Regions from separate parts of the Lentzea sp. NPDC051213 genome, predicted to be linked through region 3. Evidence: riboswitches for the same ligand, from Rfam matches in the RefSeq annotation. Region 3 holds a riboswitch; each other region holds the start of a gene.
What was found. Region 3 has a riboswitch for S-adenosylmethionine ahead of ACIA8G_RS42600 (methionine ABC transporter ATP-binding protein). Riboswitches for the same ligand answer to the same signal wherever they lie in the genome.

Region 1 (6,115 bases), on a different contig from region 3:
GAGGCCGACAGCGTGTGGGTGCCGGAGAGATCGGTGAACTCGAACGTGATCGACGAGCCCGGCTCGAACGCCACGCACCGGTAGCGGATCGGGCCGTGGCCGCCGTCGGCGCCGACCCCGAGCGGGCGGTCGAACTCCTGCGTGCCCCAGGCCGGTGGCCAGAGCTCCTGGACGCGCTCGACGAACGGGCCTGCCGGGACGCCCAGGTCCCTGGAGTGCACGTTCCTGATCATGCTTCCCCCTTCCATACGCTGGCGTATGTTCATGAAACATACGGTAGCGTACGGAACCGTGGTGCGGCGATCTCGTGACGACTGGACTGAGATAGCGCTGAGAGCGCTGGCCGAGGGCGGGCTCCCGGCCGTGGCGATCGAGCCGCTCGCGGCGCGCGCCGGGGCGACGAAGGGCAGCGTCTACCACCACTTCTCGAACCGGGAGGCGCTGCTCAAAGCCACCGTCGAGCGGTGGGAGCGGGAGCACACCGAGGCCGTGATCGAGCTCGTCGAGGCGGAGGCGACGCCGCTGGACAAGCTCAGGACGTTGTTCGGCACGGTGCTCGACCGCAGTCGCAAGGGGTCCGTCGAGCTCGCCCTGCAGCAGGGTGCGCACGATCCCGTCATCGCGCCGGTGCTGCACCGGGTGACGGAGCGCAGGCTCGGGTACCTGAGGGAGCTGTTCGAAGAGCTGGGGTTCGACGCTGAGCACGCCAGGAAGCGCGCGTTGATCGCGTTCAGCCTCTACCTGGGGCAGGTGCAGATGTACGCGACCCTGCCCGGCCTCGTCGAACCGGTGCTCGACGAGGCCGTGCAGGTACTAGCCACGAATCAGGCCGCGCGAGATCAGACCGCGGTCGCCCACAACGTGTAGGCGATCACGTCCGCGTTGCGGTCGAGCGCCGGGACGTTGATGTTGGACGTGGTGTCGCAGGAGGCGTGGTAGCAACGGTCGTAGGCCTGGCCGGACGTGCCGCCCCACTTCTGCGCCTGAGCCGCGGTCTTGCGGCCCTCGGCGCCGGTGAACGTGCCGCCGATCGGGATGCCCGCGCGGGCGAACGCCGCGTGGTCGGAGCGGCCGCCGACGCTGGTCAGCTCGGTCTGGACGTTGATCGACGTGAAGCCCGCCTGCAGCCGCTGCTGCAGCGCCAGCGAACCGGAGGGCTGACCGGAGGCGCTGTAGACGAAGTAGCCGGGGTTCGGCGAGCCCGTCATGTCGAAGTTCAGGTACGCCTTGATCTTCGACTTGTCGGTCGCCGACAGGGAGTTCACGTAGTTGGTCGAGCCGATCAGGCCGCGCTCCTCGGCACCCCACCAGCCGAACCGCACGTGCTTGGCCGGCTGGAAGCCGGTGGCCTTCATCTGGAGAGCGACCTCCAGGATCGACGCCGAACCCGTGCCGTTGTCGTTGATGCCGGGGCCCGCGGTGACGCTGTCGAGGTGACTGCCCAGCATGACGATGTTGTTCACGTCGCCGCCGGGGTAGTCCGCGATCAGGTTGTAGCCGGTGGCGCCGCCGTAGGTGAACGACTGCACCCGCGTGACGAAGCCGGCCGCGTCGAGCTTGCTCTTCACCCAGTTGACCGAGGCCAGGTACCCCGGACGTCCGTGAGCGCGGTTGCCGCCGTTGGCGTTCGCGATCGACTGGAACTGGTTGAGGTGTGACTGGACGTTGGCCACCGAGATGTTGGGGGCGGCCATGACCGCCGGAGCGGCCGCTTGCGCTGCTGTGGTTCCGGTCACCATCAAGGCGGCCGCCAGCGCGATCAGGATCCTCATGGTTCAACTCCGTGCAGGGTAGGGATTGAGCCACTGATCAACATGCTCCACTGTGCATGAGCCCGGTAGGTGCGAACGTCGGGTTGTCGCGTCGGATTCGTCCATTTCGGTGGTGATCAATCAGAATGGTCCAGGTGGGTGACGTCACGCTTGTTCTGGGCATCGGCGCCGCCGTCCTGCTGGTCTCCGTGATCGCGGTGCGGGTGTCGATCCGCCTCGGCCTGCCCTCACTCCTGCTGTACCTGGGCATCGGCGTCGTCCTCGGCGAGTCCGTGCTCGGCATCCACTTCGACGACGCGGACCTCACCCAGTCGCTGGGCATCGCGGCCCTCGTGCTGATCCTGACCGAGGGCGGGCTCACGACCCGCTGGCAGGCCGTGAAGACCTCGCTGTGGTTAGGCGTCGCACTGTCCACAGTGGCCGTTGCAGTGAGTGTCGCGATCACCGGAACGGCACTGCACCACCTGCTCGGCCTCGACTGGCGGATGGCGCTGCTCTGGGGCGCGGTGCTGTCGTCCACCGACGCGGCCGCCGTCTTCAGCGTCCTGCGGACACTGGGCGTGGGGCCGCGGCTCACCGGCGCGCTGGAGCTCGAGTCGGGTCTCAACGACGCGCCGGTCTACATCGCCGTCGTGCTGCTGGCCTCGGCGGACGAGATCACCTGGACCGCGCCGCTGCTGGTGCTCTACGAACTGGCCGCGGGCGCGCTCATCGGTGTCGCGCTCGGCTGGCTCGGTGGCGCCGGGCTGAGACGCGCGGCGCTGCCCGCCACCGGCCTGTACCCGCTCGCCACGGTGGCGGTGTGCGTGATGGCCTACACGGCGGGCGACCTGCTGCACGCCTCCGGATTCCTCGCCACCTACGTGGCCGCGCTCGTCCTCGGCAACGCCCGCCTGCCGCACCGCGCCGACACCCTCTCCTTCGCCGAGGGCCTCGGCTGGCTCGCGCAGATCGGGCTCTTCGTTTTACTGGGCCTCTACGCCTCTCCCTCGCGGCTGCTCGACGTGCTGTTCCCCGCGCTGATCGCGGGTGTCGTGCTGACCTTCGTGGCGCGGCCGCTGTCCGTGATGCTCGCCGCGCTGCCGTTCAAGGTGCCGTGGCGCGAACAGGCGTTCCTCTCGTGGTCAGGTCTGCGCGGCGCGGTGCCGATCGTCTTCGCGCTGATCCCGTTGATCCAGGGCGTCGAGGGTGCGCGCGAGCTGGTAGACGCGGTGTTCGTGCTGGTCATCGTGCTGACGGTGGTGCAGGGCACGACGCTGCCGTTCCTCGCCCGGCGTCTCGGTCTGGTGCGCTCGGGCGAAGCGCAGGAGGTGCAGGTCGACTCCTCGCCGCTCGACGAGCTGGGCGCCGAACTGCTGCAGGTCCACCTCCAGCGCGGGTCGAAGCTGCACGGCGTCTACATGTCCGAACTGCGGCTGCCCAGCGGCGCCACGGTGAGCCTCGTGGTGCGCGGCGGAAAGAGTTTCACGCCACAGCCGACGACCAGGCTGCAGACCGAGGACCAGTTGCTCATCGTCACCACCGAAGAGGCGCGCGATGCCGCTGAGCGGCGGATACGAGCCGTGGACCGCGCCGGTCGCTACGCACGGTGGAAGGGCGAGACCGGGGACTAGCTCGGTTTCCGAGGCTTCTCACCATGTGATCGGCTCTCGACGCGTGTTGTGAGGGTCCGCTAACGTCATCGGCAGGTCATGAGAGCCAGCGTCAAGCCCAAGCTTGCTGGCCGGCAACCCTCCTACCGCGGTGGGGTGCCCTTGGTGAGGACCTGGTCCGGCGCGTAGGGCGCCGGTCAAGCGCGGGCCTCCAGTCAGGCCCCCAGGCCGCAGGAGGCAGCTCGATGACGCTCGCGATCACCCCGAACACCACCGCTTCGGTTCCCGCTGTCGTCGGTTCCGACCTGCGGATTCCGCTGGTGACCGGAGAGCGCGTCACGTACGCCAACCTCGATCACGCGGCCAGCGCGCCGTGTCTGCAGGAGGTCCGCGACGCCGTCGACGAGCTGCTGCCCTGGTACGCCAGCGTGCACCGCGGCGCCGGGTTCGCCTCCCAGGTCTCCACCCGCGTCTACGAGCAGGCACGTGACCGCGTGCGGAAGTTCGTCGGCGCGCACTCCTCCGACGCCGTCGTCTTCACCCGCAACACCACCGATTCGCTGAACCTGCTGGCACGCAGCGTTCCCAAGGGCACGGCCGTGGTGCTGTTCGACAGCGAGCACCACGCGGCACTGCTGCCCTGGCGCGGTCCCAACGTGCAGCGGATCGCCACCCCTACGTCGTCCGGTGCGGCCCTCGCGGCACTGGACCGGGCCCTGACCGCCGCCCCGGTCGGTCCGCGGCTCGTGATCGTCACCGGGGCGTCCAACGTCACCGGCGAGTTGTGGCCGGTAGCCGAGCTCGCGAAGGTCGCGCGTTCGCACGGTGCCCGCGTCGCGCTGGACGCGGCGCAGCTCGCCCCGCACCGCCCGATCAACGCCCGTGAGCTGGGCGTCGACTACATCGCGTTCTCCGGTCACAAGATCTACGCGCCGTTCGGTGCCGGCGTGCTGGTGGGCCGCGCGGACTGGCTGCAGCAGGCCCAGCCGTACCTGGTGGGCGGCGGCGCCACGGCCAAGGTCACCGATCACGGCGACCGCCTGGGCGTTGCCTGGTCGAAGGTGCCGGAGCGGCACGAGGCGGGCAGCCCGAACGTCGTCGGCGTGCACGCGCTGGCCGCGGCCTGCGAGATCCTCTCGCGGCACTGGGAGCAGACCATCGCGCACGAGCAGGAGCTGCTCACGCGCCTGCGTGAGGGCCTGCGCACGGTTCCCGGCTTCCGGGAGCTGTCGATCCTGACCGACGCCGACCGCGTGGGCGTCGTGAGCTTCACCATCGCCGGTTTCGACGCGGGCTTCCTCGCGGCGGCCCTTTCCGCCGAGTACGGCATCGGTGTGCGGGACGGCGCGTTCTGCGCGCACGTGATCGTCGGCCGCCTGGTCAAGCAGGCCGGTTCGAACGAAGAACGCGCTGTGCGCGCGTCGATCGGCCTCGGTACGACGGCCGAGCACGTGGACCGTTTGGTGGCGGCGTTGCGCACGCTCGTCACCGAAGGTCCCAAGTGGACTTACACGCAGCGCGACGGCCGCTGGGTGCCCGAGGACGACAGCCGAACCCTGCCGCCGTTCCTCGCGTAGTCCCGGTCGTGGACAATGACCTGGTGAGTGACGAGTCCAAGGCCGACGAGAAGGCCGCCGCCAAGCCTGCTGAAGAGCAGGCCGGCGAGCCTGAGGTGGTCGAGGAACCGAAACCCGAGGCGGACGCCGAACCGGAGAAGGCTGCGGAAACGAAGCCTTCCGAGGACGACGACGCTGCCGAGTTCTCGATCACCGGGTCGCTGCCGGAGCCGAGAGTGCACCTGCTCGCCGTGCTCGCGGCCGGTGTGCTGGTCCTGGACATCCTCACAAAAGTCCTGTCCGTGGCCTTTCTCGAGGATGCCGAGCCGATCAAGCTGTTCGGTGGCGTGCTCTACCTGACGTTCGTCCGCAATCCCGGTGCCGCCTTCGGGCTGGCCGAGGGCTGGACGTGGATCCTCGCGCTGATCGCGCTGGGTGTCGTCGGGTTCATCCTCTGGATCGCGCGCAACCTCCGCTCCCAGGGCTGGGCCATCGGCCTCGGCCTGGTGCTGGGCGGTGCCGTCGGCAACCTCGCCGACCGCATCTTCCGCGAGCCGGGTCCGCTGCGCGGCCACGTGGTGGACTTCCTCTCGCTGTTCGACCCGTTCGGCCGCGTTTGGCCGGTGTTCAACGTCGCTGACATGGCGATCGTCTGCGGTGGCGCGACGATCGTGGTGCTGGCGCTAATGCAGCACGACTACGACGGGACGGTCCACAAAGAGAAAAAGGTCGAGGCGTGAGCGGATACCGAACGCTGCCGATTCCCGACGGGCTGGACGGCATGCGTGTGGACGCGGGCCTCGCCAAACTGCTCGGGTTGTCCCGCACCGTCGTCGCCGGCATCGCCGATGCGGACGACGTGCTGATCGACGGACGGGTGGTCGGCAAGTCGGATCGGCTGGTCGCCGGCGCGATGCTGGAGATCACTCTGCCGGCCCCGCCGCAGCCGATCACCGTCCAGGCGATTCCGGTCGAAGGCCTCGTCGTGATCCACGAGGACGACGACATCATCGTCGTCGACAAGCCGGTGGGCGTCGCCGTGCACCCGTCGCCCGGCTGGACCGGCCCGACCGTCGTCGGTGGCCTGGCCGCCGCCGGGCACCGGATCGCCACCTCCGGGGCTGCCGAGCGGCAGGGTGTCGTGCACCGGCTCGACGTCGGCACCACGGGTGTGATGGTCGTGGCCAAGTCGGAG
Region 2 (6,115 bases), on a different contig from region 3:
GTGGTGTGCGGGTGCTGGAGCCGAAGGCGGGCGAACGGTTCGCCTGGCCTGGACTGGAAGTGGAGGTGATGGGACCGCGACGGCCGCCGGTCGCCGCGGACACGAACACGACGGTGAACGACTACTCGCTCGTGCTCAGGGCGCACACGGCGGCCGGCCGGGTGTTGCTCACCGGTGACGTCGAGCTGGCCGGTCAGGCGGCGTTGCTGGGCGAGCGGGATCTGAGAGCCGAGGTGCTCAAGGTGCCGCATCACGGTTCGCGGTACTCGTTGCCCGCGTTCCTCAAGGCCGTCAGGCCGCGGGTCGCGCTGGTGAGCGTCGGCACGGGCAACCGCTACGGGCACCCGAGCCCGCACGTGATCGACGAGTTGCGGGCGGGAGGCGCAGTGGTGTTGCGCACGGACAAGGACGGCGACCTGGCTGTGTTGCCGGGAAACCGAATCGTACGAAGGAGAAGAGAGTGCAAGACGACGTCTGGATCAGGCTGCACGACGCGCGCTACCCGATTTCCGGTAGTGGGCCGGGGTTCGCGTGGGCGATGTGGCAGATGGGGTACACGGCGAGCCCGTGGCCCCACGACGAACTCAAACCCGATTTCGGTTACTACATCTGCGAAACGCTCGGCGATGGCACGCGCGCGCTCACCTACCGGGCGACAGCCACGCACGTGTTGCCGCCGACCAAGGCCGCCACACCGGAGGAGGCTTACGACCTGGTGGCGGAGTCCGTGTTCGACGATGGCATGCGGATCGCCCCGCACGTGTGGCAGGACTACCACTACAACGTGCTGAAGGCGGAATCCCCGTGGCCGCAACGGGTTGTGGCGTGGCGCGCGGATGTGAAACCGATCGGGCCGCACGTGCTGGACAGCGTGCAGCGCTTTCCGCGCACCGGCTGGGTCAAGACGGACGCGATCTCCTTCTGAACCAAGGAGATCGCGTCCGGGGGGAGGTGACCAGCGCTGTGACCGCCAACCTTTGCCGCGTCTTCCGGCGCTCAGCAGGGCGCGATGCACCCGTCCGACCACCGAAATACGGGGCAAAGGCCGACGGTTACCGCACTATCCCAGTGCGTTGATGACGGCCTCGGCCGACGGCGGCACCGTCGCGCGCGGGCCGATCGTGTCGCCGAGCGCGTCGAGGGTCTTCAGGCCGTCGCCGGTGATCAGCAGCACGGTCTCGGCGTCGGGGTCGAGCTGGCCCGACTCGAACAGCTTCTTCGCCGTCGCGACGGTCACGCCGCCGGCGGTCTCGGCGAAGATGCCCTCGGTGCGGGCGAGGAGCTTGATGCCCTCGACGACCTCTTCGTCGGTCACGTCCTCGATGGCGCCGTTCGTGCGGCGGACCGCGTCGAGCACGTACGGGCCGTCGGCCGGGGCGCCGATCGCCAGTGAGCGGGCGATGGTGTCCGGGCGGACCGGGCGGATGACGTCGTGGCCCGCCTTGAAGGCGGCGGAGATCGGCGAGCAGCCGGTGGCCTGGGCGCCGAACACGCGGTACGGCGTGGCTTCGACCAGGTCGAGCTGGCCGAGCTCGCGGAACGACTTGTCGACCTTGGTCAGCTGCGAGCCGGACGCGATCGGCACGACGATCTGCTCGGGCAGGCGCCAGCCGAGCTGTTCGGCGACCTCGTAGCCGAGTGTCTTCGAGCCCTCCGCGTAGTACGGGCGGACGTTGACGTTCACGAACGCCCAGTCGTCGTGCTCCGCGGCGAGTTCCTGGGCGAGGCGGTTCACGTCGTCGTAGTTGCCGTCGACGGCGATCAGGGCACCGTCGTAGACGGCGCTCATCAGGATCTTGGCGCGCTCGAGATTGGAGGGAACGAGAACGACGGACTTCCAGCCCGCGCGGGCGGCGGCCGCGGCGACGGCGTTCGCCAGGTTGCCGGTGGACGGGCAGGCCAGCACCTTGAAGCCGAGCTCGCGGGCCGCGGCGAGCGCGACGCCGACCACGCGGTCCTTGAAGGAGTGGGTGGGGTTGCCGGTGTCGTCCTTCACCCAGATCTTGCGGACGCCCAGGGCCTTGGCGAGGTTGTGCGCCTCGACCAGGCGGGTGCCGCCGGGATCGGTGTTCGGGTGCTGTTCCACAGTGGACGGAACGGGGAGAAGGCCGCGGTAGCGCCAGATCGACCTGGGGCCGGCTTCGATGTCCTCGCGCCGGATCTTGCCGAAGTCGTAGGCCACTTCCAGCGGCCCGAAACACTCCAGACAGGCGTACTCAGGAGCGAGAGGAGTCTCATTTCCGCACTCACGGCACAGCAGTGCGCGGGCGGGGCCGAGGTCGAAGGTGGTGCTCGTGGGCACAGTGACAGCAGTCATCGCGAGGTATCTCCTCATCTTTCCCGCGAAATCGAACGGGTCGGAATTGGCACCGTGATCGCCAGCGCGTAGCGCTGTCGCCGGTTGCCGGGGCTTCGTCGGGCCGTTCCCTCTGCCCCTCTGGATGAGCGGTATTCAGTTGTGGTGGTGCTCGTACTCCCCGGCAAAGTTACGGCAATGTCCGTTGCTCAGCCACCAACGTCCACGATCCGGGACGTGGGAAGATGCGGAGCGTGAGCGCACCGGAGTCACTGCACCTCGTCGTCGGCGAGGAGGAGTTGCTGGTCGAACGTGCTGTTCGAGCGGCGCTCGAGGCCGCACGCACGGTCGATCCGACCGCCGACCTGACCCGTGTGCAGGTGACTGATCTCACGCCTCCCGAGCTGGCCGAACTCGTCAGCCCCTCGCTGTTCGCGGAGGGCCGGGTGATCGTTCTGCAGAACGCGCAGGACATCGGCAAGGAGGTCGCCGACACGGTGCTCTCCTACGTCAAGGCGCCCGCGGACGGGGTCACGCTCGTTGTCCTGCACACGGGCGGTGGGCGCAGCAAGGCGGCCAAGGACCTGCCCGGCCAGCTGAAGAAGGCCGGGGCCGCGGTCACCGAGTGCGGCAAGGTCACCAAGCCCGGTGACCGTGAGGCGTTCGTGCGCAACGAGGTGCGGCAGGCGGGCGGCAAGATCGACGCCGAGGCCGTCGCCACGCTCATCGACGCGGTGGGCACGAACCTGCGCGAGCTCGCCGCGGCGGCGTCGCAGCTGGTCTCGGACGCCGACGGCAAGGTGACGGTCGAGGAGATCCGGCGCTACCACCAGGGCAAGGCCGAGGTGACCGGGTTCGCCGTCGCGGAGAAGGCGGTCACCGGTGACCGGGCGGGCGCCATGGAGGCGCTGCGCTGGGCCATGCAGCTGGGCGTGCCGCACGTGCTGGTCGCGGACGCGCTCGCGGACGCGGTGCGCACGGTCGCGCGCGTGACCGCGGTGGGCCGGGCCGACCCGTTCAGCCTGGCCGGGCCGCTGGGCATGCCGCCCTGGAAGATCAAGAAGGCGCAGGCTCAGGCCCGCGGCTGGGACCCGAGCGGGCTCGCCGACGCGATGCAGATCGTCGCGGGGCTCAACGCGGACGTGAAGGGCGTGGCGGCGGACGCCGACTACGCGCTGGAGCGCGCCGTGCTCCGGATCGTGGCGGCACACCAGCGCCGGTGACTACCTGCGCGGGATCCCGATCAGGTACTGGGCTCCGGTGAAGCCCGGTTCGACGCCGATCGTCCAGGCGAACGACTCGGTGCCGGTCAGGCCGTCGACCATCTGCCGCAGTTCCGCGCGCCCGTACATGCGCAGGAACGACACGACGCTGTCGAAGAACATCATGAACGGCAGCACCGGCACGACGTAGGTCAGCGCCAGCCGCAGGAGGTAGCGCGGCAGGGGATTGCGCTGGAACGGCGCCGAAAGCAGCACCGCCAGCGTGGTCAGGAACGGGAAGAGCAGGACGTAGAGGAACGACCGTTTGGTGTCCACGACGACGATCGGTGATCGGGTGTCGACGGCGTTCTGCAGCATGCGCCGGGCCAGTGGCGGCGGGAAGTGGTGGAAGGCGCCGTAGATCGTGCGCGTCCCCTCCACCCGGCAGTCGGTGGCGTCGACCGACTCGGAGACGTAGTCCACCGAGCAGCACGAATCAGGCAGCCGCCGGCGGTTCTCGGCCTGGACGCGCTGGAACGCGGGCACGTTCGGCACCAGGTCGGTCAGCGTCACCTGGGTGTGGACGCCCTCCTCGTGCAGCCTGCGCTGGATGAGCGGCACCGGCCCGCCCGACCCCGCGCACAGGTCGACGATCCGGTGATCCGCACCGGAACGCAGAGCCAGCGACAACGGGCGTGAGTACTCCCGCGCGGCGTCCGTCAGCCGGTAGATGAACGCGATGGACTCCGTGTGCAGGGTGCGCAGCACGGGCGGAGTGCCGTCGAGGTCGTGCAGCTCGACGAAGTCAATGCGTGGGAGCGATTCCATGGGTTCTATCCCTACCGCGCAACCGGACCGGCAGTCCATCCGCAGGAGTGGGCACGCCACGGCGGTTCCACGGCACCTCGTAGCCGGGCTCGACCGACCACTCGTAGCGCTCCAGCAGCTGGGCCATGACGGCGTTCACCACGGCGGTGGCGAAGTGCATGCCGATGCAGTGGTGCACGCCGCCACCGAACGGCGTCCAGGCGTACCGGTGCGCCTTGTCCTCGGCGCGATCGGGAGCGAACCGCAACGGGTCGAACACCGATGGCTGCGACCACACCCCGGGCATGTGGTGGCTGAACTGCAGGATGGGCATGACGTAGGTACCGGCGGCCAGCGGGTGGCCCAGCACGGTGGTCGGCCGCACGGCCCGGCGGGCCAGCTGCCCCAACGGCGGCATGAGGCGCAGCGACTCCTTGCGCACCAGCTCCAGGGCCGAGCCGTCCTCGCGGCAGCGCTGCTGCCACTCAGGGTGTCCGGCCAGGTGGTAGATGATCGAGGTCAGCGCGCTCGCGGACGTGTCCCGCGCGGCCAGCAGCAACAGGATCATGTGGTTGACCACGTCCTGAGCGGTGAACTGCTCGCCGTCCTCGGTCACTGCCGCGCAGAGCATGCTGAGCAGGTTGTCGGCCGGCCCGCCGGACGCACGCCGCTCCTCCACCCACGCGCCGAAGATCTCCTCCAGGCGGCGCCGTGCGGCGATGCCACGGGCCCAGGGGAGCCCTGGCACGGCCACGCGCAGCGGTGAGTACGACGCCTGCAGGCACGCCTCGAACATGCGGTGCACCTCGTCGGCCGCAGCCCCGAGGCCGGAGCCGGTGAGCACCTCGGAGGTCATGGTGAAGATCATCGACTGGATCGCCGGAGCGATCTCGAACGTCCCGTCGGCAGGCCACGAGGCGAGGTCACGGGTGATGGCCGGGTTCATCCGGTCCAGGTAGGCGCTGATCCGGGCGGGCAGGAACGCCTGCTGCATGATCCGCCGGTGGAGCCGGTGCTCGTCACCGTCGAGCAGCAACAGCCCGCGGTGGAAGAACGGGCCGACGAACTTGCTCCAGCCCTCGGCGCTCGAGAACGCCCTGTCGCGGTTGAGCAGCACTTCCTCGATGGCGTCGGGCCCGAGCACCACGGCCATCTTCCGCACCCCGAACATCGGCAGCACGGAGACAGGCCCGTGCCGTTCGTAGTGCTGCTGCGTCCACGCGACCGGCGAGCGCATGTACTCCAGCGTGTCGCCGAGGAAAGGCACCTTCATGACCGGACGCTGACAGGCCAGGCCGGCGCGACGCCATCGAAACAGCGAAAAGGGCCCACTTCGCGGAGGAAGTGGACCCTTTTCAGGAAGCTCTACAAGAGCTCAGCGATGCTCAGCCAGCGAGCTTGTTGGCGCGCTGGGCCATCGCCGACTTCTTGTTGGCGGCCTGGTTGGCGTGGATGACGCCCTTGGTGGCGGCCTTGTCGAGCTTGCGGGACGCGTCCTGCAGCAGCTCCAGGGCCTTCGCCTTGTCACCGGCCTCGGCAGCCTCGCGGAACTTGCGGATGGCCGTCTTCAGGGACGACTTGACCGACTTGTTGCGAAGGCGAGCCTTCTCGTTGGTCTTGATCCGCTTGAGCTGGGACTTGATGTTCGCCATGCGACATCACCCTTCATGTCGAAACCGGAGTTCGTGACGCGCTTTGTCGGCACCAGCCAAAGGCTGGTTCTCCTCCACGGCGGAGCGCCGCGCGTTCACGACGACGAAGGATATCAGGCCAGCTCAGCGGACCGTGAACCCGGCCTTCTCCGCCCCCA
Region 3 (6,115 bases):
CCTCCCGCGACCGGGATGGCCTTGCGGATGACGACGCGGACCTTCGGGTCGTCCGGGTCCTTGCCCACGTGCGTGGCCAGCAGGCGCACCGCGCGCCACGCGAGGTTGGAGGCTCCGGTGGGCACCTGATCGGCGCCCTCGCCATGCACCTCGACGCCTGGCTCGTCGGCCACCGCGACCGTGACCTCGTCGGCGAGCGAAAGCGCCTGGAAGATGGTCACCAGGTCGTGGTAGCCGTCCGGGCGCACGTCACCGACGGCCAGGTGCAGGTTGACCTTGGCCGGGACGCGGACCGTGACCGGGGGTGGAACGACTGCGAGCACGATGTCAGCCTACGGGCGTTCTGCCGTCGCGGACGCCTCCCCCGGCCACTGCGGGTCTCAGACCGGGATGACAGAACCGTTGAAGGTCTGCTTGATGTAGTCCTTGACCTGCTGCGATCCGAGCAGCTCCGCGAGGTCGCGGATGCGCTTGTCGTCCTTGAGCTCGGTGCGCGTGACCAACCCGTTCGCGTTCGGGTTGTGCTCGGCCTTCTCCAGCGCCAGCGAGTCGGTGGCGGGCTTGAGGCCCGCGTCGATCGCGTAGTTGCCGTTGATCACCGACGCGTCGGTGTCCTCCAGCGAGCGCGGCAGCTGAGCGGCCTCCAGCGGCACGAACTGCAGGTTCTTGGGGTTCTCCGCGACGTCGCGCACGGTCGGCGCGTCGACGGCCTTGAGCTTGATCAGACCGTTGGCCTCCAGCAGCTTCAGGCCGCGGGCCTCGTTCGTGGCGTCGTTGGCCAGCGCGATCTTGGCTCCGGACGGCAGGTCGTCGACCTTCTTGTGCTTCTTCGAGTAGAGGCCCAGCGGCTCGACGTGGACCGGCTCGACCCACTCGACCTCGGCGCCGGTCTCCTTCGTGAACGTCGCCAGGTACGGCACGGTCTGGAAGTAGTTGGCGTCGAGCGAGCCGTCGACCAGCGCCGTGTTCGGCTGCACGTAGTCGGTGAACTCGACGACCTCGATCTTCAGGCCCTTCTGCGCGGCGAGGTTGTCCGCCACGTACTTGAGGATCTGCGCGTGCGGGACCGGCGAGACGCCGACCTTCAGCGTGTCCGAAGCGGACGCTCCGCCCGACGAGCAAGCGGACAGAGCAGTCAAAGAGGTCAAAGCGACCGCGATCAGGGCAGCCTTAATACGCATGACGTTCCTTTTGAGAGTTTCGAGCGGCGGAGAGAGATCAGACTGAGGCGTGCCGGCGCCGGTCGGACGCACGGGCGGCACGGGTGAACCCGAACTGGATCACGGTGGTGAGCACGGCGAGCCACGCCACGGTGCTCCACAGGATCCGGTCGTTGAAGCGCTGGTAGCCCTCGCGGATCGCGAGGTCGCCGAGCCCGCCGCCACCGATCACGCCGGCCATCGCGGAGTAGCCGATGAGCGCGATCACGGTGACGCCGATGGCGTTGATCAGCGCGGGCAACGACTCGCGGATCAGCACGCTGCGGACGATCCGCAACGTCGAGGCACCGGTGGTGATCGCGGCTTCGACCACGGTCACGTGCACCTCGGACAGGATGTTCTGCACGAGCCGCCCCACGAACGGGATGGCGCCCACGGCCAGCGGCACGATGACCGCCGTGCTGCCGATGGAGCCACCGACGATCAGCCGGGTGACCGACGTGAGCGCGACGAGCAGCACGATGAACGGCATCGAGCGACCCAGGTCGGTGACGAAGCTCAAGAGGCGGTGCACGACCGTGTTCGGTCGCAACCCACCTCGTGCGGTGAGCTGCAACCAAACACCGACCGGAATGCCGAAAGCTGTGGCGATGAGGGTGGAAACGCCGACCATGTACAGCGTTTCCCCGGTGGCCTCGACGAGGTACGTGACGACGTCGGACCAGGGTGTAGCAGACCTCACGCAGCTACTCCCTGCGGTCCCTTCAGGGACCTCTGCACCGCGCCGCCTGCCTCGCCGATCCACTCGAGAGCGGAGTCGGAGCGCTCGCCGTTCAGGCCGAGGCGGAACCGCGCGACCGGGGTCTCGCCCAGTCGCGTGAGGCCGCCGCCGACGATGTTCAGCTCGACGCCGAACCGGTGCGAGGCCTCGGGCAGCAGCGCGCCGACCGCGGCGAACCCGACGAGCACGACGTCCGCGACGCGGTCGTAGTTGCTCTCGTTGATCGGGTTCAGGTCGACGGCGGGCAGCAGCGCACTGCTCGTGCGGCTGGCGGCGTCACCGACCAGCTCGAGCACCTTGCCGTGCTCGACGACGCGGCCCTGCTCCAGCACGGCGACGTCATCGCAGATCTTGCGGACCACGCCCATGTCGTGCGTGACGATGAGAACGGTCACGCCCAGCTCGGCGCGCGCACGGTCGAGAACCGTCAGCACGGAACCGGTGGTCTCCGGGTCGAGCGCGGACGTGGGCTCGTCGGCCAGCAGCACGCTCGGGCTCGCGGCGAGGGCACGCGCCACGGCGATGCGCTGGCGCTGCCCGCCGGACAGCTGGTCGGGGTAGGAACCGGCCTTGTCGGTCAGGCCGACGAGGTCCAGCAGCTCGCCCACACGGCTGCGGCGCTGAGGTCCCGGCACGCCGGCGGACTCCAGCGGCAGCGCGATGTTGCCGGCCGCGGTCCGCTGCCGCAGCAGCGAATCCCCTTGCGGCACAACGCCGATCTGCCGGCGGGCGGCCCGCAGCGCGGACCCGTCCAGCGAGGTGATGTCCGTGCCGTCGACGCGGATCGCACCCGAATCGGGGCGCTCCAGCAGCGCGACGCAACGGGCGAGCGTCGACTTGCCGGCCCCGCTCGGGCCGACCACGCCGAGCACGGTGCCCGCGTCGACATCGAGGGTGACGCCGTTGAGGGCGTTGACGCCCTGGAAGGACTTGGTGAGGTTTTCGACAGTGATCACGTCTGCTCCACGGCTGCGCTCGACGGCACAGTGCCCCGATTTCGGCGGGCACGCGCGGTCGAAGTTCTGCTCAGGTGTGCGCCACTCGTACGCCGAGTGCGCGTCAAAGGACTTTTAGAAGGCGCCTTAGACGAGGTGGCGACGACATGCAGAAGCGGTGCGACGGCACTGGTCGACGACTCGACGGCGCGTCAGCATTCGCGTGGTACCCATGGTGATCCTCCATCGGTCCTGGCGTTAGCACCTGCCCGCATCCAGCGGGTGGTTGCTGCGACGTCGTAGAGCCAGGTCTCTCAGTCGCTCCGGATGGCAGTTGTAGTCAACCGGACGGACGTTCGGTTGCGCAAGCCAGATTCCGATTCGTTCGACAGATCACACTGTTGGCCGATGGATCCCCGGCCTAAGCCTCAGCAATCCGAATGAAGTCGATCACGCCAAGCCGCTCGGCCCTTTGCTGGGGATCGACGTCCGCCTTCTGGAGCAGTTCGTCCACCTGCTGGACGCCTCCCGCCCAGCCCTTCAGCGCCGCCCTCAGCGTCTTGCGGCGCTGCGCGAACGCGGCGTCGATGATCTCGAAAAGCCTCTTGCGATCCACTGTGGACAGCGGGCTTTCGTGGCGCCGGAACCACACCAGGCCGGAGTCGACGTTGGGCGCCGGCCAGAACACGTTCCGGCCGATCGGGCCTGCCTTCTTCGCGTCGGCGTACCAGGCGAGCTTCACGCTCGGCACCCCGTAGATCTTGCTGCCGGGCTTGGCCGCCATCCGGTCCGCGACCTCGGCCTGGACCATGACTAGTCCTTTTCGCAGGGTCGGCAACTCACTCATGAGATGGAGGACGACCGGGACCGCGACGTTGTACGGCAGGTTGGCCACGATCGCCGTCGGCTGGACGGGCAGGTCGTCCTTCGAGACCTTCATCGCGTCCTTGAGGACCACGTGGAGCTTGTCCGCGTTCTCGGGGTCCATCTCGCGCGCGGTCTGCGGGAGCCGCTGGGCCAGCGGCGGATCGATCTCGACGGCCACGACCTGCTTGGCGCTGGGCAGCAGCCCGAGCGTGAGGGAGCCCAGGCCGGGGCCGACCTCCAGCACGACGTCGTCCTCGTCCAGCTCGGCGGCCGCGACGATCTTGCGGACCGTGTTCGGGTCGTGCACGAAGTTCTGGCCGAGCTTCTTGGTGGGGCGGATGCCCAGCTCTTCGGCCAGACGACGGACTTCGGCAGGACCCAGCAGGCTCACCCGCGCATTCTCGCAGACGCCGGAGCTCGCCTCCGCCACGCCGCGAAACGTCACGCGGGGGCCCCGCGTTTCCTCTGAGGAAACGTAGGGCCCCCGCGTGACTGAAAAGGTGAGGGGTTACGGCAGGCCGAGCTTCGCGCGGCAGCCCGGCCACGCGGCGTAGGTGCCGCCAGCGCGGTCGCGCAGCCTGGTCGCCGTGGCGATCTGCTGCTCACGGGTCGCCTGGTGCGGCAGCGCCGCGTACTGGGTGCCACCGTTCGAGGCCCAGGTGCTGGCCGAGAACTGCAGGCCGCCGTAGTAGCCGTTGCCGGTGTTGATGGCCCAGTTGCCGCCGGCCTCGCACTTGGCGAGACGGTCCCAGACCTCGCCGTCGGGCAGCGGCTTCGTGCCCACGGTGATCTTCTTGGGCTTCGGCTCCTTGGTGACCTTGCCGCCGATCTTCTCGCGGCTGATCTCCTTGCCGTTCTTCACGGTCACGCGGTACGTCGAGACCTGCTCGCCCGGCACGCCGGGGTCGGTCACCGTCTGCTGACCCGCGTTCATGTTCGGGTCGTTGGTCTTCTCGACCGGGGGCGCGACCGGCTCGTTCACGTTGATGACCGTGACGCCGGTGCGGGAGATGTAGACCTCGGCACCGGTGGCGAGCTTGACCTCGGTGCCGTTGGCGACCGCGTCTTCCGCGCCGAGCTGGATGTTCTCGTTCTTCAGCAGCTCGTCGACGGTGACCGCGGTGGTCTGCAGCTCACGCGGGGCGTTGGCGCCGTCGAACAGCTTGATGTTCTTGCGGGTCTTGACCTCGAGGTTCATGCCCTTGAGCGGGACGTCCTGGCCGGCGGGCGCGGACATCCACGCGCCTTCGGTCGGGACGCCGAGCTGCTTCGCGGCCTCGTCGACCGTGACGGAGCGGACCCAGTCCTCGCGGGCCTGGCCGTCGACGCTCATCTTGAGCAGGCGGCCGCGGTCGAGGGTGATCTTGCCGCCGTCGGAGATCGGGGCGTTCAGCGAGGGCGACAGGGCGTCGTGCTCACCGACGACGATGCCTTCCTCCGCCAGGACCTCGCCGACCGTGCCCTCGTAGGAGTGGACGGTCGAGGTGGCGCCGTCGATGTCGACCGCCACGGACTTGTCCATGGCCATCGCCGTGACGCCGCCGCCCGAGATGGACACCAGCACCGCGGCGATCGCGCCCTTGACGAAGCGGCGCTTCCAGGACGAGACGGCCTCGACGAGGACCTGCGGGTCGCGCTGCTCCTCTTCCTCCGACGGGAGGAAGAGGAGCAGCGGCATGATCGTCGTCTCGGCGTTGATGAGCCGGATCAGCTCGTCGACGTCGACGTTCGCGGTGGCGAGGAGCTCATCGGCGTCCGGGCCGAGCACCTCGAGCACGTCCGCGGGCGAGATGCTCAGCGCACCGGCGGGAAAGCTCGGGTGGGGGTCGGCTACACCGACTGCGGTGCCCCCGACCGGCGTGAACCAGTCGGTGTCGTCGTTGAAGTCGTAAGGAGCGGCAGTTCTGTCGCTTCCGGTCACAGGGTCGATACCTCCATTGCGGAAGCACGAGGCCACCGCACAGTTGGCGTTGACGTGATCATTCGAGATGTGAAGCTCGAAGGTTCCCGGCAACTCCTCCTACGTGGTCTCGCTTCTTCGCGCTGGCTTGGGTCCCGCCCCGACTGCGGGCGTGCTCCGAACCGACAACGTCGGCTCAGGTGGCACGGTCACGGGACAGTAACGGGGTCGCGGACGTTGCGCAAACACCCCCACGGATGTTGTGACCTCAGTCACCCCATGGGGGTAGCAACGCCTTGCTCCGTTCGTCTTAGACCACATTTCAGTCACCAAGTCCGAACACTCGTTGAGCAGTACGGGTGACTGCGGCACAGAGTTCAGAAAGATCTTCGCCACGGAGAGTGGCGAGATCCCTGACTGTGTAATTCACGCAATAGGGTTCATTCGGCCTACCGCGGAACGGGTGCGGGGT

Region 1: it holds a riboswitch for S-adenosylmethionine, as region 3 does, so the genes downstream of both, ACIA8G_RS39225 (aminotransferase class V-fold PLP-dependent enzyme) here and ACIA8G_RS42600 (methionine ABC transporter ATP-binding protein) in region 3, are expected to answer to the same signal.
Region 2: it holds a riboswitch for S-adenosylmethionine, as region 3 does, so the genes downstream of both, thrC (threonine synthase) here and ACIA8G_RS42600 (methionine ABC transporter ATP-binding protein) in region 3, are expected to answer to the same signal.

The regions. Positions count from the first base shown of each region.
Region 1 is NZ_JBITEX010000011.1:188,896-195,010, forward strand. It holds gene ACIA8G_RS39205 (SRPBCC family protein) at 1-233, opposite strand, end outside; gene ACIA8G_RS39210 (TetR/AcrR family transcriptional regulator) at 265-867, shown strand; gene ACIA8G_RS39215 (M28 family metallopeptidase) at 840-1,772, opposite strand; gene ACIA8G_RS39220 (potassium/proton antiporter) at 1,898-3,385, shown strand; SAM riboswitch class IV at 3,460-3,574, shown strand; gene ACIA8G_RS39225 (aminotransferase class V-fold PLP-dependent enzyme) at 3,610-4,941, shown strand; gene lspA (signal peptidase II) at 4,965-5,660, shown strand; gene ACIA8G_RS39235 (RluA family pseudouridine synthase) at 5,702-6,115, shown strand, end outside.
Region 2 is NZ_JBITEX010000004.1:8,761-14,875, reverse strand. It holds gene ACIA8G_RS18275 (DNA internalization-related competence protein ComEC/Rec2) at 1-791, shown strand, start outside; gene ACIA8G_RS18270 (hypothetical protein) at 743-925, shown strand; gene thrC (threonine synthase) at 1,061-2,317, opposite strand; SAM riboswitch class I at 2,329-2,448, opposite strand; gene holA (DNA polymerase III subunit delta) at 2,542-3,519, shown strand; gene ACIA8G_RS18255 (hypothetical protein) at 3,520-4,326, opposite strand; gene ACIA8G_RS18250 (cytochrome P450) at 4,304-5,578, opposite strand; gene rpsT (30S ribosomal protein S20) at 5,691-5,957, opposite strand; gene ACIA8G_RS18240 (glycoside hydrolase family 3 N-terminal domain-containing protein) at 6,081-6,115, opposite strand, start outside.
Region 3 is NZ_JBITEX010000015.1:6,679-12,793, forward strand. It holds gene ACIA8G_RS42585 (4-(cytidine 5'-diphospho)-2-C-methyl-D-erythritol kinase) at 1-323, opposite strand, end outside; gene ACIA8G_RS42590 (MetQ/NlpA family ABC transporter substrate-binding protein) at 381-1,181, opposite strand; gene ACIA8G_RS42595 (methionine ABC transporter permease) at 1,219-1,902, opposite strand; gene ACIA8G_RS42600 (methionine ABC transporter ATP-binding protein) at 1,899-2,897, opposite strand; SAM riboswitch class I at 3,117-3,210, opposite strand; gene rsmA (16S rRNA (adenine(1518)-N(6)/adenine(1519)-N(6))-dimethyltransferase RsmA) at 3,298-4,173, opposite strand; gene ACIA8G_RS42610 (transglycosylase family protein) at 4,252-5,664, opposite strand; gene ACIA8G_RS42615 (TatD family hydrolase) at 5,966-6,115, opposite strand, start outside.